DNA from 4 places in the Pseudomonas sp. m6p genome. Region 4 is predicted to be linked to each of the others. Evidence: predicted binding sites of a transcription regulator. Region 4 holds the regulator's gene; each other region holds the start of a gene.
What was found. The regulator sigma-54, encoded in region 4, starts transcription at its own class of promoters, with help from an activator protein. The targets are predictions, from matches to a motif close to ANTGGCATNNANNTTGCTNT.

Region 1: the regulator sigma-54 is predicted to act here: its motif matches at 5,118-5,137, upstream of ACYZUM_RS05470 (circularly permuted type 2 ATP-grasp protein).
Region 2: the regulator sigma-54 is predicted to act here: its motif matches at 5,332-5,351, upstream of glnK (P-II family nitrogen regulator).
Region 3: the regulator sigma-54 is predicted to act here: its motif matches at 4,165-4,184, upstream of ACYZUM_RS04285 (flagellar basal body rod protein FlgF).

The regions. Positions count from the first base shown of each region.
Region 1 covers NZ_CM147084.1:1,152,111-1,159,823, reverse strand. Annotated here, with positions in the region: gene ACYZUM_RS05490 (acetyl-CoA C-acetyltransferase) at 1-386, opposite strand, end outside; gene ACYZUM_RS05485 (c-type cytochrome) at 970-1,791, shown strand; gene ACYZUM_RS05480 (transglutaminase family protein) at 1,913-2,716, opposite strand; gene ACYZUM_RS05475 (alpha-E domain-containing protein) at 2,713-3,663, opposite strand; gene ACYZUM_RS05470 (circularly permuted type 2 ATP-grasp protein) at 3,676-5,085, opposite strand; gene ACYZUM_RS05465 (ribonuclease E inhibitor RraB) at 5,621-5,968, opposite strand; gene ACYZUM_RS05460 (hypothetical protein) at 6,183-6,416, opposite strand; gene speE (polyamine aminopropyltransferase) at 6,706-7,581, opposite strand.
Region 2 covers NZ_CM147084.1:5,562,566-5,570,278, forward strand. Annotated here, with positions in the region: gene ACYZUM_RS25465 (DUF484 family protein) at 1-487, shown strand, start outside; gene xerC (tyrosine recombinase XerC) at 490-1,389, shown strand; gene ACYZUM_RS25475 (HAD family hydrolase) at 1,386-2,093, shown strand; gene sutA (transcriptional regulator SutA) at 2,346-2,672, opposite strand; gene ACYZUM_RS25485 (secondary thiamine-phosphate synthase enzyme YjbQ) at 2,775-3,200, opposite strand; gene ACYZUM_RS25490 (ammonium transporter) at 3,417-4,754, opposite strand; gene glnK (P-II family nitrogen regulator) at 4,792-5,130, opposite strand; gene ACYZUM_RS25500 (accessory factor UbiK family protein) at 5,544-5,804, shown strand; partial or broken gene ACYZUM_RS25505 (magnesium chelatase domain-containing protein) at 6,569-7,222, shown strand; gene ACYZUM_RS25510 (hypothetical protein) at 7,391-7,713, shown strand, end outside.
Region 3 covers NZ_CM147084.1:906,456-914,168, reverse strand. Annotated here, with positions in the region: gene flgJ (flagellar assembly peptidoglycan hydrolase FlgJ) at 1-664, opposite strand, end outside; gene ACYZUM_RS04300 (flagellar basal body P-ring protein FlgI) at 676-1,764, opposite strand; gene flgH (flagellar basal body L-ring protein FlgH) at 1,792-2,487, opposite strand; gene flgG (flagellar basal-body rod protein FlgG) at 2,539-3,324, opposite strand; gene ACYZUM_RS04285 (flagellar basal body rod protein FlgF) at 3,370-4,110, opposite strand; gene ACYZUM_RS04280 (sigma-54-dependent transcriptional regulator) at 4,382-5,944, opposite strand; gene phhA (phenylalanine 4-monooxygenase) at 6,329-7,120, shown strand; gene ACYZUM_RS04270 (4a-hydroxytetrahydrobiopterin dehydratase) at 7,239-7,595, shown strand; gene ACYZUM_RS04265 (amino acid aminotransferase) at 7,595-7,713, shown strand, end outside.
Region 4 covers NZ_CM147084.1:179,389-187,101, reverse strand. Annotated here, with positions in the region: gene lptA (lipopolysaccharide transport periplasmic protein LptA) at 1-18, shown strand, start outside; gene lptB (LPS export ABC transporter ATP-binding protein) at 18-743, shown strand; gene ACYZUM_RS00810 (RNA polymerase factor sigma-54) at 932-2,425, shown strand; gene hpf (ribosome hibernation-promoting factor, HPF/YfiA family) at 2,499-2,807, shown strand; gene ptsN (PTS IIA-like nitrogen regulatory protein PtsN) at 2,820-3,284, shown strand; gene rapZ (RNase adapter RapZ) at 3,287-4,144, shown strand; gene ACYZUM_RS00790 (HPr family phosphocarrier protein) at 4,160-4,435, shown strand; gene ACYZUM_RS00785 (ZIP family metal transporter) at 4,524-5,417, opposite strand; gene ACYZUM_RS00780 (superoxide dismutase) at 5,448-6,059, opposite strand; gene ACYZUM_RS00775 (hypothetical protein) at 6,061-6,501, opposite strand; gene ACYZUM_RS00770 (class II fumarate hydratase) at 6,529-7,713, opposite strand, start outside.

The DNA.
Region 1 (7,713 bases), 970 kb from region 4:
TCGCTGCCCATCGGCACCCGCGACATCGACTCGACGCCACCGACCACCACCAGGTCTTCGAAACCGGAGCGGACTTTCATCGCGCCGAGATTCACCGCTTCCAGACCGGAGGCGCAGAAGCGGTTGATCTGCACACCGGCGACGCTGACGTCCCAATCCGCCACCTGCACCGAGGTTTTGGCGATATCGGAACCTTGATCGCCAATCGGCGTGACGCAACCGAGTACCACGTCATCGACCTGGCTGGTGTCCAGCGCGGTACGGCTCTGCAGCGCGGTCAACAGCCCCGCGACCAGATTCACCGGTTTGACGCTGTGCAGCGCGCCATCGGCCTTGCCTTTGCCACGGGGCGTACGTAGCGCATCGAAAATCAAAGCTTGGGTCATGACGTCCTCGAACCTGTGCGGTGAGTGAATTTCGTGGTCTCACTGTTGTCCCGCGCCGTCGAGGATTCAATGACCACAGCGCTCAATGATGTTGACGCGCACGCTCAGACGGACGGTCATCCACCCTCAGGTGAACCGGTTCAGGTCGGCGAGTTGTCTAGCAAGCGGTCGGCGCAGAAGCTGGCAATACGCCTCATGTCTTTTTTATTGCCAGCAGCAGCAAATACATACGAAATGGATCTAAGCCGCGCGTGACGCGGGCTCTAAGGTAGTAAATGTACGTCAGGGTCGTCGGGTTTTGCCGGGGCCGACGTTCTTCTACAGGAAGTGCAGCGTTTGCCGTCATGGATATGCAGGCAAACATCAGGAAATAACAATAAAGGCGGTCAAGCCATGTTCAAACAACCGAAAGTTCGTCAAGCCGGGCTCATTCTTTTCGCCACCACGCTGTTGCTTATTTTGCCGAACCTGACCAAGGTCATCGGCTGACTCGCCGGCCGGTGCATTTCATTGCCATCAACAATGTGACTGGCCCGCTTCCCGGGCCAGCGTGGCTGTGCCAACCTTTGCGCACTCCTACGACATGGACGGCGATCATTTGAAAACGCTCATTATGTTCTGGGCCTTGCTGCTGAGCATGCCCTTGTCTGCCGCACAGCTGGATCTGCAGCTGGGCGCAACTCGTCACACCTGGCAGACCGAGGAATTGCTCAAGCACCCTCAGGTACAAACCCTGACCATCAACAATGATGTGTCTTACAAGAAGGACATGATTTATCGCGCCGTCCCGGTCGCGGCGCTGCTCACGGGCATCAAACCGGACGATCATCTGCAAGCGGTGGCGCTGGACGGCTTTGCCGCCGAGCTGAGCGCTGCACCGTTGCTCAATACCAAAGGCGCACGGGCCTGGCTGGCGATCGAAGACCCGGCGCAGCCGTGGCCGCCGCTGTCCGAAGGCAAGCACAGCGCAGGGCCGTTTTATCTGGTATGGACCGACCCGCAGGCCGGCAATATCAGCCCGGAACAATGGCCGTTCCAGGTGGCAAGCATCAAGCGCATGGCGCCAGTGGCCGAACGTTTCCCTGCCCTGTTGCCGGATCCCGCGCTGAAAGCGAATGACCCGGTGAATCAGGGTTTTGCGCTGTTCCAGAAGAACTGCCTGGCCTGCCACCGCTTGAACGGTGCGGGCGATGCGCAGTTCGGGCCGGACCTGAACATTCCGTACAACCCGACCGAGTATTTCGGCGCGGACTTCCTCAAGCGCTACATTCGTGATCCACAGAGTTTGCGCCAGTGGCCACAGGCGAAGATGCCGGGGTTTTCGGCGGAGGTGTTGCCGGAGGGGGATTTGCAGTTGTTGATTGGCTATTTGCAGCACATGGCTGGGCGGAAGATCAAGCCATAAGCGTTGCGGTGATATCACCGGCCTCTTCGCTGGCAAGCCAGCTCCCACAGGATTACCGCGGATTCAGAGTCAGCGCATAACCTGTGGGAGCTGGCTTGCCAGCGATAGCGGTATCCCGGATCTACTGTTGCTGCACGGAAATGACTGGCGTCGGCGACACCAACACCTTCGCATGCATCTGCTCGCTCCCCCCGCCCCGGCGCATGCCGCGCACCGGGCAGGCGTCCAGATAATCCAGGCCCACCGCCAGTTTCAGGTGCCGCTCCGGGCGGGCCAATTGGTTGGTCACGTCAAAGCTGTACCAGGCGTCATCCAGCCATGCTTCGGCCCAGGCATGGCTGGCCAGGTGCTCGGCGTCTTCGCTGTACAGATAGCCGGAAACGTAGCGAGACGGGATCCCCAGGCTGCGTGCACAGGCGAGAAAGGCATGAGTGTGGTCCTGGCAAACCCCGGCGCGCCCGGCGAAGGCTTCGGCGGCACTGGTGTCGACTTCGGTGGAGCCCGGCGTGTAGGTCATGTGCTGATTCAAGCCGTGCATCAGATCGATCAGGGCGGTGCGGTCACGTCGCTGCTTGCAGGATTTGTCGGCAAACGTACGCAACGCTTCGTCCGCCTCGGTCAGGCGAGTGAAGCGCAGGAACGGCAGCGCCGACTGACTCTCATGCTCGGCCTCGCGCAACTCGTCGATATCTACCTGGCCGCGGGCGCCGATGATGATCGCTTCGTGCGGTTCATCCATGGTCAGCACATGCAGAATATTGCCGAACGGATCGAGCTGCGCGCGCACCGGTCGCGGCAGGTCGAGCTGCCAGCTCAACACGTGCTGACGCTCGCTGTCGTGCGGGGTCAGGCGCAGATACTGGATGCTCGCCCGCACCTGATCTTCATAGTGATAGGTGGTCTCGTGGCTAATGGAAAGTCTCATGCAGCCTCCAGGTATGAACTGTGAATCGCGTTGCCCAACTGGCGCACCAGCGGGATGAATTCGGTGAGCCAGGCGTGCAGGCCTTCGGCAAGGATTTCGTTGATGCCGGTGTAGCGCAGACGCGCGTCCATCTCAGCGGCCAGACGTTGCGCCGGACGGCCGTTGGCCCCTGGCAACTGGGCGAGGATCTGGTCGATTTCCTCGGTGCAGGCACGCAACGAACGCGGGACATCGGCGCGCAACAGCAGCAGCTCGGCGACATGCCGGGCGCCGGGGGCGTCGCGGTAGATCTCGGTGTAGGCCTCGAAAGACGACAGCGCCCGCAGCAGCGCACTCCATTGATAGTAAGCGTGGGCGGTGCCGTCACTGACGGCCTCGGCCTGATCGCCAGCCATTTCGTAGCGCGCATCGAGCAGGCGCAGCGTGTTGTCTGCACGCTCGATGAAGGTGCCCAGGCGAATGAAGCGGAACGCATCGTTGCGCATGATCGTGCCGTAGGACGCGCCACGGAACAGGTGCGAGCGCTCCTTGATCCACTCGCAGAAACGGCTCATGCCGTAACGGCTGAGGCCCTGCTCGGCAATGCCGCGAATCTCCAGCCAGGTGGCGTTGATGTTCTCCCACATGTCTGCGGTGATTCGTCCACGCACCGCGTGCGCACTGGCCCGCGCCGCGCCGAGACAGCTGTAGATGCTCGCCGGGTTGGCCGCATCGAGGGCGAAAAAATGCAGCAAGCGTTCGGCATGCAGTTCGCCGTGACGCTCAAGGTAATCGTCGAGGGTGCCGGTAATCAGCAGCGGCATGGCCAGCTCGTGCAGACCGTCGCCGCGACCGTCCTGCGGCATCAGCGACAGCGAATAACTGACATCGAGCATCCGCGCGAGGTTTTCCGCCCGCTCCAGGTAACGCGACATCCAGTACAGATCCGAGGCAGTTCTACTTAACATGGCAAGCTTCCTTCAATCCTCGACCACCCAGGTGTCCTTGGTTCCGCCACCCTGGGAGGAATTCACCACCAGGGAGCCTTCACGCAGGGCGACACGGGTCAAACCGCCGGGCACGACCCGGGTTTCGCGGCCAGACAGTACAAACGGACGCAGGTCGATATGGCGCGGCGCAATGCCGTTTTCGACAAAGGTCGGACAGGTCGACAGTGACAACGTCGGCTGCGCGATGTACGCGTGGGGTTTAGCTTTGATCCGGTCGCGGAATGCATCGATTTCCGCCGCCGTCGCCGCCGGCCCCACCAGCATTCCGTAACCGCCGGAGCCTTGGGTTTCCTTGACCACCAGATCCGGCAGATTGGCCAGTACATGGGAAAGTTCCGAGGGATTGCGGCACTGCCAGGTCGGCACGTTCTTCAGGATCGGCTCTTCGTCGAGGTAAAAGCGGATCATGTCGGTGACAAACGGGTACACCGACTTGTCGTCCGCCACGCCGGTGCCTATAGCGTTGGCCAGCACCACGTTGCCCGAGCGATAGGAGGACAGCAGTCCCGGTACGCCGAGCATTGAGTCCGGGCGGAACGCCAGCGGGTCGAGGAAAGCGTCGTCGAGACGCCGGTAAATCACGTCCACCGCTTTCGGCCCGTCGGTGGTGCGCATGAAGACCTTGTCGTCACGCACGAACAGATCCGCGCCCTCCACCAGCTCGACGCCCATTTCCCGTGCCAGAAAGGCGTGTTCGAAGAACGCACTGTTGAAGCGCCCCGGCGTCAGTACCACCACGCTCGGGTCGTCGATCGGGCTGGAGCTTTTCAGGGTGTCGAGCAACAGGTTCGGGTAGTGATCGATAGGCGCGATGCGCTGGGCGGCGAACAGCTCCGGAAACAGGCGCATCATCATCTTGCGGTCTTCAAGCATGTAGCTGACGCCGCTCGGGGTACGCAGGTTGTCTTCGAGCACGTAGTAGGTGCCGTCGCCGTCGCGCACCAGATCAACGCCGGAAATATGCGAATAGATATCGCGGTGCAGGTCCAGGCCCTGCATCGCCAACTGGTACTGCTCGTTGGCCAGCACCTGTTCGGCGGGAATGATCCCGGCCTTGATGATGCGCTGCTCGTGATAGAGGTCGGCAAGGAACATGTTCAGCGCCTTGACCCGCTGGATACAGCCACGCTCGACGATCCGCCACTCGCTGGCGGGAATGCTGCGCGGAATGGTGTCGAACGGAATCAGGCGCTCGGTGCCCTGCTCGTCGCCATAGAGCGTGAAGGTGATCCCGGCCCGGTGGAACAGCAGGTCGGCCTCGCGCCGCCGTTGCGCCAGCAACTCGTCAGGCGTGTCGGCAAGCCAGCGGGCGAACTCCCGGTAATGCGGGCGAACCTGGCCGCCGGCATCGTACATTTCATCAAAATAGGTGCGGATCATGCCGTACTCCTTGTCACCCGGACCTACAGGCCTTCGCAAGGCCCGTGCCATCGGCATAAACGCTTTGATTTCAATCGGTTGGATAATCAAGCCGCAAGCACCGCACCATTCCTGTGCGGCAAATGCTCCAACAGGATTGCCCCCGCTTCATTGCGACGCACTGCATCGCCTATCACCAGCATAGTCAGAGTTGATTTCACTGCTTGCGCCGGGCTGCGGATAATCGGCGCATTCGCTGAAAACTTCCCCACTGAAGGCTTCAGCTCCACTGATCCGGACTGCCCGCGCAGTCCCCGCAGGCCGTAACCCTGACCGGTTTCCTCTCCTTATCGGTCTTCCCTTTTAGCCACCCTCTCCGGTGGCTTTTTTTTGCCTTTCTGAAATGTTTTGAAAGTAAAAAGCAAAAGATCGCAGCCTCCAGCAGCTCCTGCAGGTGATTGGTGCAGAAGCTGCCGGAGGCTGCGATCTTTTGATCTTTGAAAACGACAACGGCCAACCCGAAGGTCAGCCGTTGCTCAATACCTGAATCCAGAGATCAGTTCAGACGATGGCGGTTGCGCACCTCCTGCTTGACGCCCCAGCCTTCGATGATGCCGCCCAGCGGCTCGACCACGGCAGAAAAGCCCTGCTCGAAATCGCCAATGTCGTCATAGGTCGCGTGCATCACTTTGCTCAGTTCCAGTGACCACGCGCCATCTTCGCGCGCACTGACCTGGGCATTGATGGATTCACCGCGAAATTTGCCCGCCGCCCTGCGCGCCCGCTCCTCGTCCGGAAAAATGGCGTAGAACTCGATGGGATGGAACCGGGAAAAGTCGAAACCGCCTTCTTTCATGCGGCGCAGTACGTTGCTGCTGATGTCTTCTTGATAGGCTGTGCTCATGAAACGTCCCCCTCGGATAGATGGATAGACTTTCCGTATTCCCGCCCCGGGCCTTACAGGCCAGAAGTACATCGGCAAACCGGTTGCCGGCGGGAAACAAGCATGTAGCTGACAAGACCAGACCTTAGCGATTCGTTCGCTGATCTCGCTTGCAGAGTAGCCCCAAGATAGAGCTGCTGCCAAGGCCTGGTTGTTGCGGATGAAAGGAAGATTTTCAGATTGGAGTGATGCTGCGGATCTTGATGCTGTTCTGGGTTTCGAGGCTTTTGACGCCAGCATCAGGGGTTCGCCCTTCCAGATCGTTCAGATCCAGTTTGGCGGCCACCGGCAGGAGCCGTTCCTTGATCAGGCGTGCAGCCTCGTCGTCACTGGGGCATTCCGCGCGCTCGAACACCTCATCGACAATTTCACCATGATCGTCCACGAAAGTGACTTTCCACTTTTGCATCGGTGCCTCCTCGATCAAACCCGCAAATGGGCTTACTACTATCTCGACTTTTGGCGAGATTGATCGTTCAAAAGGATTGCAGCGCACGAACATGAAAAAAAATTAACCGATGGGGAAACAGGCTTGTGTGGCGAGGGGATTCATCCCCGATGGGCGCGAAGCGTCCCTGAATTCAGCGAACGCATAGTGTCAGTTCCAACGCGTCTGCCGATTTTCCGACTGCTGCGCAGCCGGTCGGGGATAAATCCCCTCACCACAGGGGATCTATCACCGATCCGGGAATAGTGCGTCAGTCGTTGCTCGGCTTGTTGATCGCCTGCAGCACGTACTGTGGCAGCGCGAACGCGCCGATGTGGATTTCCGGGTTGTAGTAGCGGGTGACGATGCCGCTGCCGATGAAGCGCTGCTGCAAGGTTTCACGGCTCAGTTTGCGGTAGGCCGGGTTGGTCGAGCCCCAGGCGAAGGTCATCGAACCGCCAATGTAGGTCGGCACGGCCGCTTGATAGAAGTGCCAGTCCGGGAACAGGCTGCGCAGGCGACCGGCGGTGGTTTTGACTTCATCGATCTGCATGAACGGCGTGCCGTTCTGGGTCACGAGGATTCCGCCTTCGTTCAGGCAACGGTGACAGGCCTGGTAGAAGTTCTCCGAGAACAGCACTTCGCCCGGACCGATCGGGTCGGTGGAGTCGGAGATGATCACGTCGAATTTTTCTGTGGTGGTGGCGACGAAACGCATGCCGTCGTCGATCACCAGATTCAGGCGTGGATCGTCATAGGCGCCCTTGGAGTGGTTCGGCAGAAATTCCTTGCACATGTCGACCACGGTGCCGTCGATCTCGACCATGGTGATGTGCTCGACGCTGGCGTGCTTGGTCACTTCGCGCAGCATGCCACCGTCACCGCCGCCGATGATCAGCACGCGCTTGGCTGTGCCGTGGGCGAGGATCGGCACGTGGGTGAGCATTTCGTGGTAGATGAATTCGTCGGCTTCGGTGGTCTGGATCACTCCGTCCAGCGCCATCACCCGACCCATGCGCGGGTTCTGGAAGATCACCAGGTGTTGATGTTCGGTGCGCACTTCGTGCAGCAGTTTTTCCATGCGAAAACGCTGGCCGTAGCCTTCGTAGAGGGTTTCCAGGTACTCGCTGGTCTTGGTGACGGTCATGGTCAAGTGCTCCGATGAATGCGCGGGCGCCAATCGTGGGGGACGATTGCCCGGGAAAGGCGCGCATTCTACGTTGCCGAAGATGACAGGTCGAACCTCTGTTTATCGACAATCCACAATCCATGTAGGAGC
Region 2 (7,713 bases), 1.4 Mb from region 4:
GATGGACGTCGCACGCGACAACGACCGACTGTTCGACAAGACCCGCCGCCTGATCCTGTCGCTGATGGACGCCGCCAGCCTCGAAGACGTGGTGATCAGTGTCGAAGACAGTCTGCGTCAGGATTTCCAGGTGCCCTTTGTCAGCCTGATCCTGCTCGGCGACAATCCGGCACCGGTTGGCCGCTGGGTGACCCACGCCGACGCGCAAACCGCCATCGGCGGCCTGCTCACCGAAGGCAAAAGCGTCAGCGGCAGCCTGCGTGAGCATGAGCTGGACTTCCTGTTCGGCGAAGAACAGCGCAAGCAGATCGGCTCCACCGCCGTGGTTGCCGTCAGCCATCAAGGCATCCACGGCATTCTGGCGATCGCCAGCCGTGATCCGCAGCACTACAAAAGCTCGGTCGGCACGCTGTTTCTCAGCTACATCGCCGAAGTCATGGGCCGCGTGCTGCCACGGGTCAACAGCTCACTGCGCTCGGTACGCTGAGCATGGAACGACAACTGGACGCTTACTGCGAACACCTGCGCAGTGAGCGACAGGTGTCGCCGCACACCCTGTCGGCCTACCGCCGCGACCTCGATAAAGTCCTCGGCTGGTGCCTCAAGCAGAACATCGGCAGCTGGGCGGCGCTGGATATTCAGCGTCTGCGCAGCCTGATTGCCCGGCTGCATGCTCAGGGACAATCCTCGCGCAGCCTTGCCCGTCTGCTCTCGGCAGTGCGCGGCCTCTATCACTACCTCAATCGCGAAGGTCTGTGCGACCACGACCCGGCGACCGGCCTGGCGCCGCCGAAAGGCGAACGGCGCCTGCCGAAAACACTCGACACCGACCGTGCTTTGCAACTGCTGGAAGGTGCCGTCGAGGATGATTTTCTGGCGCGGCGCGATCAGGCGATTCTCGAACTCTTCTATTCCTCGGGCCTTCGCCTGTCCGAGCTGACCGGGCTCAACCTCGATCAGCTGGATCTGGCCGACGGCATGGTTCAGGTGCTCGGCAAGGGCAGCAAGACCCGCCTGCTGCCGGTCGGCAAAAAGGCTCGCGAAGCACTGGAGCAGTGGCTGCCGCTGCGGGCCATGACCAACCCGGCCGACGACGCCGTGTTCGTCAGCCAGCAAGGCCGGCGCCTCGGTCCACGGGCGATTCAGGTACGAGTGAAACTGGCCGGCGAACGCGAACTGGGGCAGAACCTGCACCCGCACATGCTGCGGCACTCTTTCGCCAGCCACTTGCTGGAGTCCTCGCAGGATTTGCGCGCGGTGCAGGAACTGCTCGGCCACTCGGACATCAAGACCACGCAGATCTACACCCACCTGGACTTCCAGCACCTGGCGGCGGTCTACGACAGCGCCCACCCACGGGCCAAACGCAGCAAAGGCGACGATTCATGAACATCCAGTTGATCACCTTCGACCTCGACGACACTTTGTGGGACACCGCGCCGGTGATCGTCAGCGCCGAAGCGGTATTGCGCGAATGGCTGAGCGAACACGCACCGAACCTGGGCGCGGTGCCGGTGGAGCATCTGTGGGCGATTCGCGAACGGGTGCTGACCCGCGAACCGGGCCTCAAGCACCGCATCAGCGCGCTGCGCCGGCGGGTGCTGTTCCACGCACTGGAAGACGCCGGGTACGCCCACGGCGAAGCTTCGGATCTGGCCGACAAAAGTTTTGAAGTGTTCCTGCAGGCACGGCACCAGATCACGGTATTTCCCGAGGTCGAACCCACCCTGGAAATCCTCGCCAACCACTACGCCCTCGGCGTGGTCACTAATGGCAACGCTGACGTGCGCCGCCTCGGGCTCGCCGATTACTTCAAGTTTGCGTTGTGCGCCGAAGACATCGGTATTGCCAAGCCGGATGCGCGGCTGTTTCACGAGGCGTTGCAGCGTGGTGGTGTGAGTGCGGAAGCGGCCGTGCACATTGGCGATCATCCGGGCGACGACATTGCCGGGGCGCAGCAGGCGGGCATGCGCGCGATCTGGTTCAACCCGGCGGGCAAGGTCTGGGAAGCGGAGCGTCAGCCGGATGCTGAAATCCGTAACCTCACGGATCTGCCAGCAGTGCTCGCCCGCTGGAATGCCACCGCCTGCTGACACACAACCACTTTTTTGTGGTGAGGGGATTTATCCCCGATCGGTTGCGCAGCAGCCGTGAAGTCATCTTGCACGGTGTGTCAGGACTGTGGGGCGTGCTGCATTAGGGGCCGCTTCGCGACCCATCGGGGATAAATCCCCTCGCCACAAGGCTCACCCCTGCAAGGGATCGCGGCGCGTCTGGAGTATTTGTTCGAGGCATGAAAAAGCCCGCAGCGACGGCGGGCTTTTTCAGCAAGCAAGTGGCACGCCTCAGATAGGGCGGCTGCCGTACTTGTTGTCCGGCTTCTTGGGCGGATCGGCGACCACGTTGGCCTCCACTTCCTGCACCTTGCCGCCGCGCGCAAGGAATTCTTCCATGGCCTTGGCCAGGGCGTCGCGCTCCTTGTTCTTGGCTTCGATGCTCGGCAACTCGTCTACCGACACCGCAGCCTTGGCTTTGCCCTTGGCAGCCGGGGCCGGCGTATCGTCACCGCCATCGTCTTCAGCAACGTCTTCCGCTGCTGCTTCCAGACCGTCCTCGGCCTCGTCTTCGTCGCCTACTTCGAGGTCGTCGTTTTCCAGATCATCGTCGCTCATGTTCTACCTCATGACTTGCGAAAAGCAGATTAGTTATAGACCAGCTTTGGCGACTGTCGAAAGTCGCCGGAAAAAAATCGGTAACCGCTGGTGACCAGCGGTTTACGCCCCGTCACCGTGCAAGGTGGCGAGGACTTTACGGGCACCGCCATGATCACGGTGCTCGCCCAGATAAACGCCTTGCCAGGTTCCCAGAGCCAGACGCCCAGCCGATACCGGCAGACTGATCTGGCAGCCAAGCACGCTGGCCTTGAAGTGCGCCGGGAGGTCGTCCAGGCCTTCGTCGTTATGCTCATAGCCGTCTGTTCCTTGTGGGATCAGACGATTGAAAAATCGTTCGAAGTCGCGACGGACCGCCGGATCGGCGTTCTCGTTGATGGTCAACGACGCCGAGGTATGCTGCAGCCACAAATGCAACAGACCGACCCGGCACGCCTTGAGTTCAGGCAGGCCGGCGAGTAACTCGTCCGTTACCAGATGAAAGCCCCGGGGCCGTGCCCGCAGGGTTATCAGAGTCTGTTGCCACATACAGTTCTCCGCACGTTCGGGGCGCATTCTAGCGCGCTCTGGGAAAAAACAAAGGCCCTAATATTCCTGCAATGATGTAAGCCATTGGCCGCAGAAAAATGCCCATCGTAAACACGACGAAAGCCGTACGAAAAATCCTTTCAGCTGCTCTCTCAATGACAAATCCCGGACAAAAAAATGCCCGGCAAGCCGGGCAAGTTTTTTCGATGCGCGTACTTACAGGTTGTAGCCGCGTTCGTTGTGTTGTGCCAGGTCCAGGCCAACCGATTCTTCTTCCTCGGTCACCCGCAGCCCCATCACGGCGTCCAGCACCTTGAGGATGATGAAGGTGACAATCGCGGTGTAGATCACTGTGAAGCCGACGCCTTTGCACTGAATCCACACTTGCGCCGCGATGTCGGTCACGGTGCCGAAGCCGCCCAGCGACGGTGCAGCGAATACACCGGTCAGGATCGCACCGAGGATACCGCCGATACCGTGCACGCCGAATGCGTCCAGGGAGTCGTCATAACCAAGCTTGCGTTTCAGGGTGGTGGCGCAGAAGAAACACACCACACCCGCCGCCAGACCAATCACCAGTGCGCCCATCGGGCCCACGGTGCCAGCCGCCGGAGTGATTGCAACCAAACCGGCAACCACACCCGAGGCGATGCCCAGTGCACTTGGCTTGCCGTGGGTGATCCACTCGGCAAACATCCAGCCCAGTGCGGCAGCTGCGGTTGCAATCTGAGTGACCAGCATCGCCATACCGGCAGTACCGTTGGCAGCAGCGGCGGAACCGGCGTTGAAACCGAACCAGCCGACCCACAGCATCGCTGCACCCATCAGTGTGTAACCGAGGTTGTGCGGCGCCATCGGGGTGGTCGGGAAACCTTTGCGCTTGCCCAGTACCAGGCACGCTACCAGGCCGGCGATACCCGCGTTGATGTGCACCACGGTGCCGCCCGCGAAGTCGAGTACGCCCCAGTCCCACAACAGGCCGCCGTTACCGGACCAGACCATGTGTGCAATCGGTGCATAGACGAGGGTGAACCACACGCCCATGAAAATCAGCATCGCCGAGAATTTCATCCGCTCGGCGAACGCACCGACGATCAGCGCCGGGGTGATGATCGCGAAGGTCATCTGGAAGGTGACAAACACCGCCTCAGGGAACAGCGCCGCCGGGCCGGTCAGGCTCGCCGGAGTGACACCGGCCAGAAAGGCCTTGCCCATGCCGCCGACGAAGGAATTGAAGTTGACGACGCCTTGCTCCATACCGGTAGTGTCAAACGCGATGCTGTAGCCATAAATGACCCACAGGACGCTGATCAGACCGGTAATGGCGAAGCACTGCATCATCACCGAAAGAATGTTTTTGGAGCGAACCATGCCGCCGTAGAACAGCGCGAGGCCGGGAATGGTCATGAACAGCACGAGGGCTGTGGAGGTCAGCATCCAGGCGGTATCGCCGGAATTGAGGACTGGAGGCGCCACCGGATCTGCCGCCATGGCCAGGCCGGGCATTACGATGGACAACAGGGCGCCTAGCCCTGCGAATTTACGCAGAGTCATATTGTTTTCTCCTGGGGCGTTGGGTTTGTGGCGGCGTTTAGATCGCGTCGGTATCGGTTTCGCCGGTACGGATGCGGATCGCCTGTTCCAGATTGACCACGAAGATCTTGCCGTCACCGATCTTGCCGGTGTTGGCCGCCTTGGTTATCGCCTCGATAACCCGATCCAGATCCTTGTCGTCGATGGCCACGTCGATTTTCACCTTGGGCAGAAAATCGACCACATATTCCGCGCCGCGATACAGCTCGGTGTGACCCTTCTGCCGGCCGAAGCCTTTAACTTCAGTAACGGTAATGCCCTGCACGCCGATTTCGGACAGCGACTCGCGCACGTCGTCCAACTTGAACGGCTTGATGATGGCAGTGACTAGCTTCATGAAACTCTCTCCCGAATTGGTGGACTTGCCCCAGGAAAACAAACCCGACTCAAGTCTAAGCGCAGTGCCTGGCTTTGTAACGCATCGTCGGCCTTGCCTGCCCGACTGACGCCAGCTAACCGCTGCCGGCGAAACTCCCCGCTCCGCCTGCCGCACTGCATTCGTCACAGCGACTGCATCAGTGCATGGGTCACTACCGACTAAGCAGAAAGCTTGCCATCTCGCCAAATTCCTCTGATTTCAAGCCCTTGGCCGCTGCCACAGGCGCCCGCGCAAAAAAGCCCCGACGGTTACGCACAACAACGGTGCGCTGCCGTCCGTCCGCCTGCGCGAAAAGCGTGCATCCGTGCCTGCGTCAATGACTATAGACACTGCGTGATACACTGCGCGCCACTGTTTACAGGACACATTCCATGCTCGCGCCCAAAGACTTCCTCGACGCCCTGAGCGGCACTGCCTCCCGCCTGTTCAGCGGCGACACCCCGCTGCCAAAAGCCGAAATCGAAAGCCAGCTCAAGATGCTGCTGCAAAGTGCTTTCAGCAAACTGGATCTGGTGAGCCGTGAAGAATTCGATAGCCAGATGCTCGTACTGGCTCGAACTCGCGCCCGCCTTGAAAGCCTTGAAGCCAAAGTCGCAGAACTGGAAGCCAGGCTGACGCCGCCGGCCGAGTAAGACTGCAGCCCCTGGGCCGAGACGCCTTCAAGTTTGCGAGTAGACATTAAACCGCCCCCGCCGAGGCAGGAGCGGTTTCCGTCAGATCAATCCTCTACAACGAATTATTCCAACGGTCTCGCAGAAACTCGTACAGGCGAAAATCCCATAACGCGATTCTGACGAGGCGCCACATATGTTTAAGAAACTTAGACATACTTTGGCCCTCCTTGCGTGGGGCCAAACCTCCGATGCACTTTCCGGCGTACGAACACCTTCGGGACTACACGTGAGTGTGTCCGCCAAGGCGACCGGGTGTGGGTTCCCCGAATACAACACCGGCACGGGTCTCACACCGTGTCGAGGAACATGAAGTCTTTGCGCCCCCGGCCACACTTCGCGAATACCTCATGAGTGGGCATCGTCATTGCGGACTTTATGACAGACCTTAGAAAGCGACTTAAACAACTTGTATCAAGTCGTTAGGATGCGCCAGTAACAGGACCGTTGCCCCCCCTTTCAAGTCCATCTGATACTTGCGCCAATGAGCAAACATGCATAACCTGAGCGCACGTGAGTGTGTCCGCAAAGGATACGCAGGCCTTGGCCTCACCGATGCCTGCAAACTGAAAACCGTCTACTCAAGGCGGTTTTTTTTCGCCTCGAAACTGGTTGACCTCCTCCCGCAACATCCAGTGAAAGTTCGCGCCCGCCAGCTCCCCTTTCCCCGACTACCCTTCAAAAACCCGCAGGAAGCGGCCCCCGATTCAGCTCAAGGAACGACCATGTCCCTGTCCATCGTCCACAGTCGCGCCCAGATAGGCGTGGATGCACCTGCCGTTACCGTCGAAGTCCATCTGGCCAACGGCCTGCCGTCGCTGACCATGGTCGGCCTGCCCGAGGCGGCGGTGAAGGAGAGCAAGGATCGGGTGCGCAGCGCGATTATCAATTCCGGGCTGCAGTTTCCGGCGCGGCGGATCACCCTGAATCTGGCGCCGGCGGATTTGCCCAAGGACGGCGGGCGGTTTGATCTGGCGATTGCCTTGGGGATTCTGTCGGCAAGTGTGCAGGTGCCGTGTCTCACGCTGGATGAGGTGGAATGCCTCGGTGAACTGGCGCTGTCCGGCGCGGTGCGGCCGGTGCGCGGGGTGTTGCCAGCGGCGCTGGCGGCGCGCAAGGCCGGGCGGGCCCTGGTGGTGCCGCGGGCGAATGCCGAGGAGGCCTGTCTGGCTTCGGGCCTGAAAGTGTTTGCGGTGGATCATCTGCTGGAAGCCGTGGCGCATTTCAACGGGCATACGCCGGTCGAGCCATATGTCTCGGACGGGCTGATCCACGCGGCGAAACCTTATCCCGACCTCAACGAAGTGCAAGGACAGATGGCCGCCAAACGGGCGCTGCTGATTGCGGCGGCAGGCGCGCACAACCTGCTTCTTTTTGGCAACCATTAGACCCCAAAAAATTCTGATCAGGGCCGTCAAGGGTGCGGAGGCTCTGCATCCGTGCCATTGGCGGCCGGGCTTTGAATTTACATTAGTATTTGGGGATGATATTTTTGCTGCCACATAAGTAATTCAGCCCAACGACTATTTAGATAAGGAATTAGAAAGGTGTTTGAGCTAATAGGAATATGCGTCGTTGTTTATTTGGTCTGGAGAATAGCAAAGCGAGTTTCATCCACGGCGGTTAGAAAAACATTATCTGAGGCAATAATCTACGCCAATAAGCAAGGTGTTCCCCGGGACTTTTCCGTAGCTGTTACGGAAACGCCAAACGCACTACGCGAAGCAAGAAAAATACTTAAAGAGAACAATCCAGATTTTGCGACTCTTGACGTTTACCAACAATATGGGCTCGCTATAACCATGCTATACGAACGAAATCAGGAGCGAGAGTCAGCACAAAAGTTACCAATAGTAAAAAAGGTCATAAA
Region 3 (7,713 bases), 730 kb from region 4:
CGCCGGTGGTGGCCGTCGTTGCGGCACGTTGCGGCAAGGCATTGGCGGCGGTCGGCGTGGCGGAAGGCACCAGACCGGCGAGCAAACGATCGGCCAGTTTCGGCGGCAAGGCCAGACGACGTTTGTTGATCATGGCCATGTCATTGCTGTGCGAGGCTTCGGTCGCGGCGACACGCCCGGAACGCGACGCCCACAGCGGACGCTCGCCATTGAGCCGCGATAACGGCCCGTGGGTGGCGGTCGTGCCGGCGGCAATCGGCGTCTGCACCGCAGCCGCTTTCGCCGCCTCTTGCTTGGCGGCGGACGCGGCCGCCGCCTCGCCTGGCGCCAGCGGTTTGTTCCTCGACATCTGCTTCATCAGCACGTCGGCCAGACCGATCCCCCCGCCCTCACGGGACAGCGAGACCGCCAGTTGCTGGTCGTACATTTCCTGATATTGCTTGGCCGCCGGGGTGTTCATCGGGTTGTCTTTACCCAACGCCTCGGTGGCCGAACGCATCGACTTGAGCATTTCGCCAAGGAACAGCGATTCGAATTCCTGCGCCACCTTGCGCATGTTCGCATCGCTGTTCTTGTCGCCGACCTTGAGCTGGTTCAGACGATTGAGGTCGGAGTACGAACCCGAATCGCCCGTGCCCACCAGACTGCCTTTGCGCATATCCATGGTCGCCGTCCTCAGATCACGATCAGGTCGGCTTGCAACGCGCCGGCCTGCTTCAGAGCTTCGAGAATGGCCATCAGGTCACCCGGTGCCGCGCCCACCTGGTTCACCGCCCGCACGATCTCGTCGAGGGTGGTGCCCGGGCCGAACTTGAACATCGGTTTGGCTTCCTGCTGGGCATTGACCCGCGAGCGTGGCACCACGGCCGTCTGCCCATTGGACAACGGACCCGGCTGGCTGACGATCGGGTCTTCGGTGATGGTCACGGTCAGACTGCCGTGGGTCACGGCGGCCGGCGAGACTTTCACGTTCTGGCCGATGACGATGGTGCCGGTGCGCGAGTTGATGATGACTTTCGCCACCGCCTGCCCCGGGTCCACTTCAAGGTTTTCCAGAATCGACAGATAGTCGACGCGCTGGCTCGGATCGAGCGGTGCCGTCACACGAATCGAGCCACCGTCGATGGCTTGCGCCACGCCAGGGCCGAGCATGTCGTTGATCTTGTCGACGATGCGCTTGGCGGTGGTGAAGTCGGAGCGGTTGAGGTTCAGCGTCAGGCTGTTGCCCTGGTTGAAACCGCTCGGTACCGAACGCTCCACCGACGCACCGCCCGGAATACGACCGGCCGACGGAACGTTGACGGTGATCTTCGAACCGTCACGCCCTTCGGCATCGAAACCGCCGACCACCAGGTTGCCCTGAGCGATGGCGTAGACGTTGCCGTCGATACCTTTGAGCGGGGTCAGCAACAGGGTGCCGCCGCGCAGGCTCTTGGAGTTACCGATCGAAGACACGGTGATGTCGACCTGCTGACCCGGTTTGGCGAACGCTGGCAGATCGGCACTCACCGACACCGCCGCAACGTTTTTCAACTGCACGTTGCCCGATCCCGGCGGCACCTTGATGCCGAACTGCGAGAGCATGTTGTTGAAGGTCTGCAGGGTGAACGGGGTTTGCGTCGTCTGGTCGCCGGTGCCGTTAAGCCCGACCACCAGGCCGTAACCGATCAACTGGTTGGAACGCACACCGGAAATGCTGGCGATATCTTTCAGCCGCTCGGCGTGGGCACCAAAGGCAGCGGACAACAGGGCCGCCGCCAGCATGAGGCTCTTGAAATTCAAAGTCGCCACCTAGAAAGGGAACAGCGGGCTGAGGAAGAAACGGTCGAACCAGCCTGGCTGACTCGCATCGGCAAACGAACCGGTGCCCGAGTAGGTGATGCGCGCATCGGCGACGCGGGTCGACGACACGGTGTTGTCGGTGGCGATGTCATCGGCACGCACCAGACCTGCGATCCGCACCAGCTCGTCGCCGGTGTTGAGGGTCATCCACTTCTCGCCGCGCACGGCGATGATGCCGTTGGGCAGCACGTCGGCCACGGTCACGGTGATCGAGCCGGTCAGGGTGTTGCCCTGCGCGGCCTTGCTGTCGCCCTTGGTCGCACGGTCGCCGCTGTAGCCGACGTCGAGGCTCAGGTCATTGCCACCCAACGGGTTGTTGGTAGTGCCACTGCCGCCGAACAGCGAGGTCAGGCCGATGCCGGTCTTGCTGTTCTTGGCCACCTGGGAGTTGGCGTTCTTGCTCGCCTGAGTCTTCTCGTTCAGGGTGATGGTGATGATGTCACCAACCCGGAACGCCTTGCGGTCGCTGTACAGGTTCTGCTCGAAGCCGGCCTGATAGATCGAGCCGTTGTTGGCCGCCGCCGGCAATGGCGTGCGTGGCAACACCGGAGCGTAGTAAGGGTCATTGGGCTTGGGCGTCGGTGCGACGCAGCCCGCGAGCGAGACGACCCCACCCAATGCCAGAACAGATACGAAGCGTTTCATGACCCTACCTCACGGTGTTGCTGGCGGCCTCAGGCCGCCCCATAGACTTGATTACAGATTCTGCGTTACGAACGAGAGCATCTGGTCGGCAGTGGAGATCACCTTGGAGTTCATCTCGTAGGCGCGCTGAGTGGTGATCATGTTGACCATCTCTTCAACGGTGCTGACGTTGGAACCTTCCAGGGTGTTCTGCAGCGTGGTACCGAAACCGTTCAGGCCCGGGGTACCGATTTGCGGCGCGCCGGAAGCAGCGGTTTCCAGGAACAGGTTGTTACCCACCGCCTGCAGACCGGCCGGGTTGATGAAGTCGGCGGTTTGCAGGTTGCCGATCACTTGAGCGGCCGGGTTGCCTGGCACGGTGATCGAGACGGTGCCGTCGGTGCCGACAGTGAAGCTCTGCGCGTTGTTCGGGATGACGATGGCCGGCTCCAGGGCGAAACCGCTGGCGTTGACGATCTGGCCGTTGGAGTCGAGGTGGAAAGTACCGTCACGGGTGTAGGACGTGGTGCCGTCCGGCTGCAGGATCTGGAAGAAACCGCGACCGTCGATGGCCATGTCCAGCGGCTGCTCGGTGGTTTGCAGGCTGCCGGCGGTGAAGTTTTTCTGGGTACCGACGATGCGCACACCGGTACCCAGTTGCAGACCCGACGGCAGTTCGCTGTCCTGGGTCGACTGGGCGCCTGGCTGACGCTTGATCTGATACAGCAGGTCCTGGAACTCGGCACGGTCACGTTTGAAACCCGTGGTCGAGACGTTCGCCAGGTTGTTGGAAATGGTGGTCAGGTTGGTGTCCTGGGCGGACAGACCGGTTTTGGCAACCCATAGAGCCGGAAGCATTCGATTCTCCTCGTGCGCCTGTTTTACGGCGCGACGTTCTGATAATTAGCTGATCTGCAAGACCCGAGCCATGGCCTGGTCGTCGTCTTTGGCGGTGTTCATCATCTTGACGTGCAACTCGAACTGCTTGGCCAGGGCCAGCACCGAGGTCATTTCTTCCACGGCATTGACGTTGCTCGACTCAAGGAAACCCGACACCAGTTTGACGTTGGCATCGGCCGGCGCCGGCTGGCCGTCCTTGGTGTAGATCGAGCCGTCGAGGCCTTTGTTGAGGTTCTTGATGTCCGGGTTGACCAGTTTGATCCGGTCGACTTCCGCCATGACGCGCGGGCCTTCGCCCATCGCACGAATACTGATGGTGCCGTCTTCACCGACTTCGACCTGCTGCTCCGGCGGCACGGCGATCGGACCGCCGTTGCCCAATACCGGCATGCCGTTGCCGGCGCGCAATACGCCGAGGGCGTCGATATTGAGGCTGCCGGTGCGCACGTAGCTTTCGCCGCCGTTGGGGTTCTGCACGGCAATAAAACCGTTGCCGGTCACAGCCACGTCGAGGTCGCGGCCGGTCTGCACCAGCGAACCGGCGGTGAAGTCGGTGGCGGGCCGTTCGCTCATGGCAAACGCACGCGCCGGAAAGCTGTCACCGAACACCGGCATCGAACGCGCCTGCTCCAGGTCGCGCTGAAAACCATTGGTGGAGATGTTCGCCAGGTTGTTGGCATGGGCCTTTTGCGCCAGTGCGTTCTGACTGGCGCCGGTCATTGCCACATAAAGGTACTTGTCCACACTCTTTCCTCTGCATGCCGGACGTTTGCCGCCCACCGCTGTACTGCTGAGCCATAAGCAATTTGCAGACCAACTTTTTTCTGGCGGCTTGCGGCCCGGTAAACAAAGGACTTGCGGGGTTTTACGGGGCAATTGGAAATGTATCGAAGTCGAAAAACCGGCGGTGTTATGCCGCTTGGCGGCAAAGGATCAAAAGATCGCAGCCTTCGGCAGCTCCTACATTGAAATGCCTCCCCCTGTAGGAGCTGCGGCACGCTGCGATCTTTTGATCTCAAGCTTCAGAGTCTTTACCGACCTCATACTCACGCAACTTATTAGCGATGGTGGTATGCGAAACCCCCAGTCGCTTACCCAGTTGCCGACTGCTCGGGTGCTCGGAGTACAGCCGCTCCAGCACCGCTTTCTCGAAGCGTCCGACGATCTCGTCCAACCCGCCTTCCAGCGAGAAATCGCCAAGCGGCTGACGCACGCCGTAGTCCGGCAAGCGAATATGCTCGGCCTTGACCGTGCCGCCATCACACAGCGAGACCGCCTGAAACAGCACGTTCTCCAGCTGTCGCACGTTGCCCGGCCAGTGGTAGTGACTGAGACGCTCCATCGCCGCCGGCGCCAGTTTCGGCAGCGAGCAACCGATCTGCCGACTGGCCTGATCGAGGAAGTGTTCCACCAGCGGTGTCAAACCGTCGAGGCATTCGCGCAGCGGCGGGATGTGCAGCGACAGCACATTCAAGCGGTGATACAGATCCTGACGAAACTCGCCGCGCGCGCACAGCTCGGACAAGTCGACCTGAGTGGCGCAGATCACCCGCACATCCAGATACACCTCTTCATCACTGCCGACCCGGCGGAAGCAGCCGTCCTGCAGAAAGCGCAGCAGCTTCACCTGCAAGCGCGGGCTCATTTCGCCGACGCCATCAAGAAACAGCGTACCGCCCGCCGTCAGTTCCAGCAGACCGAGTTTGCCTTCGGCGCGCGCGCCTTCGAACGCGCCAGGGCCGTAGCCGAACAGTTCGGTCTCGGCCATCGACTCCGGCAGCCCCGCGCAGTTGAGCGCCATCAATGGCGACTGCCCGCGTGGACTGGCGAGGTGACAGGCCCGCGCCAACAATTCTTTGCCGGTGCCGGTTTCGCCTTCGATCAACAGCGGCGCATCCAGTGGCGCCATGCGCCGGGCCTCACGCACCACCGCCGCCATCACCTTCGAACTCTGGAAGATACTGTCAAAGCCACGCAGCTCCTGTTTGCGCACGTTATAGATGCGCTCGCCGACGCGGTCGGCGCGGTGCAGGGTCAGCACCGCACCGGCCATGGCTTCGCTGTCGTCGTGCTCCGATTGCAGTGGCGCGATGTCGGCGAGAAAGATGTCGCCCTTGACCTTGACGCGCATGCCGTTGATTCGCGATTTGTTGGCGCGTACCAGTTCCGGCAGGTCGAAATCCTCGGCGTAGCGCGACAGCGGAATCCCCGGCACCTCGTCCACGCGCACCCCAAGCAACTGCGCGGCCGCGCGGTTGGCGGCAACGATCGAGCCGCCCATGTCGATCGACAGCACCGGAAATTCCAGCGCGCCAAGCAACGCATTCAACTCCATGTGCCGACGCTCACTGGGCATCAACCCGACGCGCTTGACCCCAAACACCCCGGCAATCGCTTCGAACTTCGGCCGCAGCGCCTGGAACTGAATGTTGATCAGGTTCGGGCAGTGCAGGTAGATCGCATTGCCATGCTCGCCGCCGACCTCACCGCGCGCAACGTTAATCCCGTACTCGACCAAGAGATTGAGAATGTCACGCAGGATGCCGATGCGGTTTTGGCAGTGGACTTTGATACGCATATGAATGACCCGACAAACCAGCAATAAGGTTGAACACAGACCTGTGGGAGCGAGCCTGCTCGCGAAGGCGGCTGCACACTCAGCATAGATGTGTCAGACAGACCGCATTCGCGAGCAGGCTCGCTCCCACAGGGGGTAGCGCCTGACTTTTCTGTCGAGGCGCGCAGATAGTTGTCAAGATTATGTGACAGCCACAGCCCTTTTCAAACCTGAAAATCACCGCAAATGCGAGATACAGGCCAAAGCGTAACGATTTTTTTACGAAATATGGCGATTGTTCCTACAAGGAACGCGTTCAACCTGCTGCATCCCGCCCCACTCTCGGGTAATCCTGACCCCATCGCTGGACATAACAAGAACGAATTCCCCTAGCAGGAGAGCAGTATGAAACAGACGCAATACGTGGCCCGCGAGCCCGATGCGCAAGGTTTTATCGACTACCCCGCCGAAGAACATGCGGTGTGGAACACGCTGATCACCCGCCAGCTGAAAGTGATCGAGGGTCGCGCGTGCCAGGAATACCTGGACGGTATCGAAAAACTCGGTCTGCCCCATGACCGCATTCCGCAACTGGGCGAGATCAACAAGGTGCTCGGTGAGACCACCGGTTGGCAGGTTGCCCGCGTCCCGGCACTGATCCCCTTCCAGACCTTCTTCGAATTGCTCGCCAGCAAGCAGTTTCCGGTGGCTACATTCATTCGTACCCGCGAAGAACTGGACTACCTGCAAGAGCCGGACATCTTCCACGAGATCTTCGGTCACTGCCCGCTGCTGACCAACCCATGGTTCGCTGAATTCACCCATACCTACGGCAAGCTCGGCCTGCAGGCCACCAAGGAAGAGCGCGTGTACCTGGCGCGCCTGTACTGGATGACCATCGAGTTCGGCCTGGTCGACACCCCGCAAGGCAAACGCATCTATGGCGGCGGCATCCTGTCCTCGCCGAAGGAAACCGTTTATTCGCTGTCGGACGAGCCCGAGCATCAGGCCTTCGACCCACTGGAAGCCATGCGCACGCCGTATCGCATCGACATCCTGCAGCCACTTTATTTTGTCCTGCCGAACCTCAAGCGCCTGTTCGACCTGGCCCACGAAGACATCATGGGCATGGTCAAGGAAGGCATGCAGTTGGGGTTGCACGCACCGAAGTTTCCGCCAAAACCGAAAGCCGCGTGATCCGCGACTTTTGCTGACAATTGAGTCTGTCAGTCGCCGCCACTTTGGTTTAGCGTGACGGCATTGACGGACCGATAGTTTCTATAAAAAAAACACACTCGATTTCAGGAATCACACCATGTCCACTTTGAACCAAGCCCACTGCGAAGCCTGCCGTGCCGATGCGCCACAAGTCAGCGACGAAGAACTGCCGATCCTGATCAAGCAGATCCCTGACTGGAACATCGAAGTGCGCGACAGCATCATGCAGCTGGAGAAAGTCTTCCTGTTCAAAAACTTCAAGCACGCACTGGCCTTCACCAACGCCGTCGGCGAGATCTCCGAGGCCGAAGGTCACCACCCGGGTCTGCTGACCGAGTGGGGCAAAGTCACCGTGACCTGGTGGAGCCACTCGATCAAAGGCCTGCACCGCAACGACTTCATCATGGCCGCGCGCACTGACGAAGTGGCCAAGACCGCAGAAGGACGCAAGTAATGCACTTTGACGCCATCGGCCGGGTACCCGGCGACCCGATCCTCGGTTTGATGGAGGCCTATGCGCAGGACAGTAACCCGCGCAAGTTCGACCTCGGCGTTGGCGTCTACAAGGATGC
Region 4 (7,713 bases):
GACGAGAAAACCCAGTAATGGCAACTCTGAAAGCTCAGCACCTGGCCAAGGCCTATAAAAGCCGTCAGGTCGTGCGTGACGTCAGTCTGTCGATCGACAGCGGCCAGATCGTCGGCCTGCTCGGCCCGAACGGTGCCGGCAAGACCACCTGCTTCTACATGATCGTCGGCCTGGTGCAGGCCGATCAGGGTCGCGTGCTGATCGACGATCTGGACGTCAGCCACCAGCCGATGCACGGTCGCGCCAAGGCCGGTATCGGCTATCTGCCGCAAGAAGCGTCGATCTTCCGCAAACTGTCGGTGGCCGACAACATCATGGCCATCCTCGAGACCCGTCAGGAACTCGACAAGGCCGGCCGTCGCAAGGAGCTGGAAAGCCTGCTGCAGGAGTTCCATATCAGCCACATCCGAGACAACCTCGGCATGAGCCTGTCCGGTGGTGAACGCCGTCGGGTGGAAATCGCCCGCGCCCTGGCGACCGCCCCGAAATTCATCCTGCTCGACGAACCGTTCGCCGGTGTCGACCCGATCTCGGTCGGCGACATCAAGCAGATCATCCATCACCTCAAGGCCAAGGGCATCGGTGTGCTGATCACCGACCACAACGTGCGTGAGACGCTGGATATCTGCGAGACCGCCTACATCGTCAACGACGGTCAACTGATCGCTGAAGGCGATGCGGCAACCATCCTTGCCAACGATCTGGTGAAGGAAGTGTACCTGGGCCACGAGTTCCGCCTCTAAAGCGCGAGCGCATTCGGCCAGCCGTCCGGGTGCTGTAACGCTGAAGCGCTTTTTTTATACGCTTTATTGTTACAGCGCTCTAGGCAAACACGACAGTTTCAGGCATATAATTTGCTTAAGTTTGGCGCTTCGGCGCCCTGTAGTGGATGGCGCATGCGCGCCGGCGAATAAGGTGTTAAGCCCCTGCCATGAAACCATCGCTAGTCTTGAGAATGGGCCAGCAGCTGACGATGACACCGCAGCTGCAACAGGCCATCCGCCTGCTCCAATTGTCGACCCTGGACCTGCAACAGGAAATCCAGGAGGCCCTGGAATCCAATCCGATGCTCGAGCGCCAGGAAGAAGGCGACGACTTCGACAACTCCGATCCATTGGCCGACAACGCCGAACAAAAAACCAACACCGAGATTCAGGAACCTTCCTATCAGGAAACCGCCCCGACGGTGGACAACCTGGAGGAAGGCGAATGGAACGAGCGCATTCCTAACGAATTGCCCGTTGATACCGCCTGGGAAGACGTCTACCAGACCAGCGCCAGCAGCCTGCCCAGCAGCGATGACGATGAGTGGGACTTCACCACCCGCACCTCCGCCGGGGAAAGCCTGCAAAGCCATCTGCTGTGGCAACTGAACCTGGCGCCGATGTCCGACACCGACCGCCTGATCGCCGTGACCCTGATCGATTGCATCAACAATCAGGGCTACCTCGACGAAACCCTCGAAGAAATTCTCGACGCCTTTGATCCGGAACTCGACATCGAGCTGGACGAGATCGAAGCCGTCCTGCATCGCATCCAGCAGTTCGAACCCGCCGGCATCGGCGCACGCAACCTCGGCGAATGCCTGTTGCTGCAACTGCGTCAGCTCCCGGCCAAGACTCCTTGGCTGAACGAGGCCAAGCGTCTGGTCAGCGATTACATCGATCTGCTTGGCAGTCGCGACTACAGCCAGCTGATGCGACGCATGAAGCTCAAGGAAGACGAGCTGCGTCAGGTCATCGAACTGGTGCAGAGCCTCAATCCGCGCCCGGGTTCACAGATCGAATCCACCGAAGCCGAGTACGTGGTGCCTGACGTGATTGTGCGCAAGGACAACGAACGCTGGCTGGTCGAGCTGAATCAGGAGTCGGTGCCTCGTCTGCGGGTCAATGCGCAGTATGCCGGCTTCGTGCGACGCGCCGACACCAGCGCCGACAACACCTTCATGCGCAACCAGTTGCAAGAGGCACGCTGGTTCATCAAGAGCCTGCAAAGCCGCAACGAAACCCTGATGAAGGTGGCCACCCAGATCGTCGAGCATCAGCGCGGCTTCCTGGAATACGGCGATGAAGCCATGAAACCGTTGGTCCTGCATGACATCGCCGAGGCGGTCGGCATGCACGAATCGACGATTTCCCGGGTCACCACGCAGAAATTCATGCATACCCCTCGGGGCATTTATGAACTGAAATACTTTTTCTCCAGCCACGTCAGCACCTCTGAAGGCGGTGAATGCTCCTCCACGGCGATCCGCGCGATCATCAAAAAACTGGTCGCGGCGGAAAATCAGAAAAAGCCATTGAGTGACAGCAAGATCGCTGGTTTACTGGAGGCACAAGGCATTCAGGTGGCTCGCCGCACCGTCGCCAAGTACCGCGAATCCCTCGGGATCGCGCCTTCGAGCGAACGCAAGCGGTTGATGTAAGCCACGTTACAGCGTTCCAGTGGCAGGCTATCCGGCCTGCCGCTTTATGCACTGGCAACGAAGGAGAAGCTGTATGCAAGTCAACATCAGTGGACACCAACTGGAAGTGACCGAACCTCTGCGCACCTACATCAACGAGAAACTCGAACGATTGGAGCGCCATTTCGACAAGATCACCAACGTGCAGGTCACGATGTGCGTCGAAAAGCTCAAGCAGAAAATCGAAGCCACCTTGCATATTCCCGGCAGCGAAGTGGTCGCCAACGCAGAAGATACCGACATGTATGCTGCGATCGACTCACTGACCGACAAGCTGGATCGCCAACTCAAAAAGCATAAGGAAAAGACCCAGAGCCTCCTCCAGGGCGCAACCGGTCGTTAACACCCCCAACCCATGATCCGACTTGAAAGTATCCTGACCCCCGGCCGTTCCCTGGTGAACGTGCCGGGCGGCAGTAAAAAGAAAGCCCTCGAACAGATTGCCAACCTCATCCATAAAGAAGTGCCGGATCTGGCCATGCAGGATGTGTTCGATGCGCTGATCGCCCGTGAGAAACTCGGTTCCACCGGTTTCGGCAACGGCATCGCCATTCCCCACTGTCGCCTCAAAGGCTGCGAAGCGCCTATCAGCGCATTGATGCACCTTGATGCCCCCATCGATTTCGATGCCATCGACGGCGCTCCGGTTGACTTGCTGTTTGTCCTGCTGGTCCCGGAAGCGGCCACCGATGCTCACCTGGAATTACTGCGCCAGATCGCCAGCATGCTCGATCGCAAGGAAGTGCGCGAAAAACTGCGCAGCGCACCGAGTAACGAAGCCTTGTATCAGGTCGTCCTGAGCGAGCAGAACGGTCATTAATCATGCGTTTGATCATCGTCAGCGGCCGCTCCGGCTCGGGTAAAAGTACTGCCCTGGATGTCCTTGAGGACAACGGCTACTACTGCATCGACAACCTGCCGGCCGGCCTGCTGCCGGAACTCGCCGAACGCGCCCTGATTCATACCGAGCTGGCCCAGCCGCTGGTGGCCGTGTCGATCGATGCACGCAATCTGCCGAGCCACCTGTCGCGTTTCCCCGAACTGCTTGAAGAAGTCCGTGCCCGGCACATCCAGTGCGATGTGTTGTATCTGGATGCCGACGAAGAAACGCTGCTCAAGCGCTTCTCGGAAACCCGCCGGCGCCATCCGCTGAGCACTGCCAATCGTTCGCTGGCCGAAGCGATTCAAGACGAGACGGCCCTGCTGGGCCCGATTGCGGACCTGGCCGACCTCAAGGTCAATACTACCAACCTGAATCTGTACCAACTGCGTGACACCATCAAGTTGCGCCTGCTGAACCAGCCGGAGCCGGGCACGGCATTTCTGGTCGAGTCGTTCGGCTTCAAGCGCGGCATGCCGGTGGATGCGGATCTGGTATTCGACGTGCGCTGCCTGCCCAACCCGTACTGGAAGCCGGAGCTACGCGCCCAATCGGGTCTCGATGCACCGGTCGCCGAATACCTGGCGGCGCAACCGGAAGTCGAGGAGATGTATCAGGATATCTTCGGCTATCTGAATAAATGGCTGCCACGCTTCGCTGCGAGCAACCGCGCCTACGTCACCATTGCCATTGGCTGCACAGGTGGGCATCACCGCTCCGTTTACCTGACCGAACGCCTGGGTCAGGCCCTGCAGAAAACCCTGAAGAACGTCCAGGTTCGCCACCGCGACCTCACTTAAAGGATTCACACCGCGATGCCTGCTCTGGAAATCGAAATCATCAATAAACTGGGCCTGCATGCCCGAGCGTCGGCCAAGTTCGTCGGGGTGGCGGGCCAGTTCCCGGATTGCACGATCAGAGTGGGTCGTACACCAGAAACAACCGTGGACGGTAAAAGCATCATGGCGATGATGATGCTGGCTGCCGGCAAGGGCACGAAGATCTATCTGAGTACTGAAGGCCATCAGGAACAGGAAGCGCTGGATGCGCTGGTGAAGTTGATCAACAACTACTTCGACGAAGGCGGCTGACAGCTCAGAAACAAAAGATCGCAGCCTTCGGCAGCTCCTACATTGGAATGCGTTCACTGTAAGAGCTGCCGAAGGCTGCGATGTTTTTTCAGCCCAACGCCGTATCCATCACCATCATCAGACAAAACCCGATCAGCAAACCAATACTGGCCAGCTTGTCATGACCATTGCGTCGCGACTCGGGGATCACCTCATGCGTCACTACCAGCAACATCGCTCCCGCGGCCAGCGCCAGCCCCAACGGCAACAACAACTCTGCCAGGCTGACCAGCCACGCACAGAGCAGCGCAAACACCGGCTCGACCAGCCCTGACGCCGCACCGATCAAAAACGCCTTGACCCGCGACATCCCGGCCCCGGCCAACACCAGCGCAATCACTAACCCCTCCGGCACATCCTGCAAGGCGATGCCCATCGCCAGACTGTCGGCATCCGGCATGCCGCCGCCAGCAGACACCCCCACCGCCATGCCTTCCGGGATGTTGTGAGCAATGATGGCGAAGACGAACAACCAGATCCTTGGCGGGATCACCGGGCGCTCAGGGGTACCGACGAGCATTTCCGGTGAGGCGCCGGACAGTTTCAGATCCACCAGATACAGACCGAATGCACCGAGCATGATGCCGAAACAGATCAACCCGCTGGCAGCCCACGGTGTCAGGCCCAGGTTTTCAGCAGATGCGATGCCTGGCACTATCAGTGAGAATGCGGTCGCCGCCAGCATTACCCCGGCGCCGAAACCCAGCAGCGTATCGCTGAGCCTCTGAGGCATGCGCCGGATCACCAATACCGGCACCGCCCCGAGCGCCGTGCCGAGGGCGCAGATCGCGCCGCCCTGCAATGCCCGGGACAGCTTGGGCTCCAGATTCAGCCATTCCAGCCCGTGTGCCACCAGCAAGGTCGTGCCCGCTAACAGCAACAGCGTACCGACTGCGTAACGAAACATACGTCCACCGCCGATCGCCAGTGTTTCAGTACCCATAGTCAGCCTTGGATTGTTTTCATGGATGACTCAAACCAGAGCAGCCTGATAACGCGCGGCAACTTCAGGCCAATTGATCACGTTGTAGAACGCGTTGATGTATTCCGGACGACGGTTCTGATAACGCAAATAGTAGGCGTGTTCCCAGACGTCCAGACCGAGAATCGGCGTATTGCCATTCATCAGCGGGCTGTCCTGATTGCCGCTGCTTTCCACGATCAGCTTCTTCTCGGGAGTGACGCTGAGCCAGGCCCAGCCGCTGCCGAAACGGGTCAGTGCGGCTTTGGTGAAGGCTTCCTTGAAGCTGTCGAGGCCGCCCAGTTGGTCATCAATCGCCTTGGCCAGCGCGCCTTCAGGCTTGCCGCCACCGTTGGGCACCATGATTTCCCAGAACAACGAATGGTTGGCGTGACCGCCCCCCTGATTGATCACGGCCGCACGGAGTTTTTCCGGTAACTGCTGGACGCTGGCGACCAGTTTCTCCACCGGCCACTCGGCATACTCTGTGCCTTCGACGGCAGTGTTGAGGTTGTTGATGTAGGTCTGGTGGTGCTTGGTGTAGTGAATCTCCATGGTTTGCGCATCGATGTGCGGTTCCAGGGCGTCGTAGGCGTACGGCAAGGCAGGCAAGGTAAAGGCCATTTCAGTGGACTCCATGATGGTGTGAAGCCGAAGCGCGGCGTGCGTTGCCGGTATCCGGGTGCAGCAGGCGTTGGGTGCGCGGGTATTCGCCGTGTTCGCCGATGAAATTCAGCAGCTCGACGTAGGTCTTGCTGCTCTGGCGCAACGCCGCCTCCCGCAGGGTCGGGCGCAGGCGCTCGTCCTGCATGGTTTGCAACAGCCGTTGATGAATCGCGCAGAGGTACTCGGCGCTCTCCTCCGGCTGGTTCAGGCGCAGGTGCAGGTCCGCCAGGTTGTGGTGGGAGATAACGCAGGCCGCCACCGCTTCGTCGGCATCCGTCCAGCGTTCGAACAGCACTTGAGCCAACGCCAGGGCTTGCAGATAAGCCTCGCGGGCGTCAATCAGCTCGCCGAGCATGAAGCAGCGATTGGCCCGTTCGATCGTGCGTTTCCAGTGCTCCATGGTGAACCTCCAAAGCGGTTGCGGGATTTATACGCCGCCGGCAGTGAGTTTCTCGGGGTTGAGTAACTCTTCCAGTTGGCTGCGCGACAGATCGGTGTGCTCCAGCGCGACGTCAATCACCGGGCGCCCCTGTTTGTAGGCCTGCTTGGCGATTTCCGCGGCTTTCTGGTAACCGATGATCGGGTTGAGCGCGGTGACCAGAATCGGGTTGCGCGACAGCGCTTCCTTGAGCCGCGACTCGTTGACCTTGAAGCTGGCGATGGCTTTGTCGCCGAGCAGACGGCTGACGTTGGCCAGCAGTTCGATGCTGTTCAAGAGGTTCTGGGCGATGATCGGCAGCATCACGTTCAGCTCGAAGTTGCCCGACTGGCCGGCGATAGTGATCACCGAGTCGTTACCGATCACCTGCGCGGCGACCATCGCGGTGGCTTCCGGGATCACCGGATTGACCTTGCCCGGCATGATCGACGACCCTGGCTGCAAAGCTTCCAGCTCGATTTCACTGAGACCGGCGAGCGGGCCGGAGTTCATCCAGCGCAGGTCATTGGCAATTTTCATCAGCGACACGGCAATGGCCTTGAGCTGGCCGGAGACGGCGACGGCGGTGTCCTGCGAGCCGATCAGGGCGAACAGATCTTTGCCTGGAGTGAATTGCACATGGGTCAGCTGGCTTAATTGGCGGCTGAAACGCGCGGCGAATTCCGGGTGCGCATTGATCCCGGTGCCGACGGCCGTGCCACCCTGCGCCAGCGATTGCAGGCTCGGCAGCAGATCCTGCAGATGACCGATATTGGCCTTGAGCTGCTGCGCCCAACCATTGAGCACCTGACTCATGCGCACCGGCATCGCATCCATCAGGTGCGTGCGACCGGTTTTGACGTGGTGATGCACTTGCACGGCTTTGTTTTCGATGACCTGCACCAGGTGCAGCAACGCCGGCAGGAGTTGTTCGTGCAACGCCAGGGCGGCGCTGACGTGAATGGTGGTCGGGATGATGTCGTTGCTGCTCTGGCCGCAGTTGACATGATCGTTCGGGTTGACCGGCTCGCCAAGCAGGCGACTGGCGAGGGTCGCGATTACTTCGTTGGCGTTCATGTTGGAACTGGTGCCGGAGCCGGTCTGGAAGATATCCACCGGAAAATGCTGCATGAAATCGCCTTCGAGCAGGCCTTGCGCGGCGTCGCTGATGGCCTTGCCTTGCGAGGCGCTGAG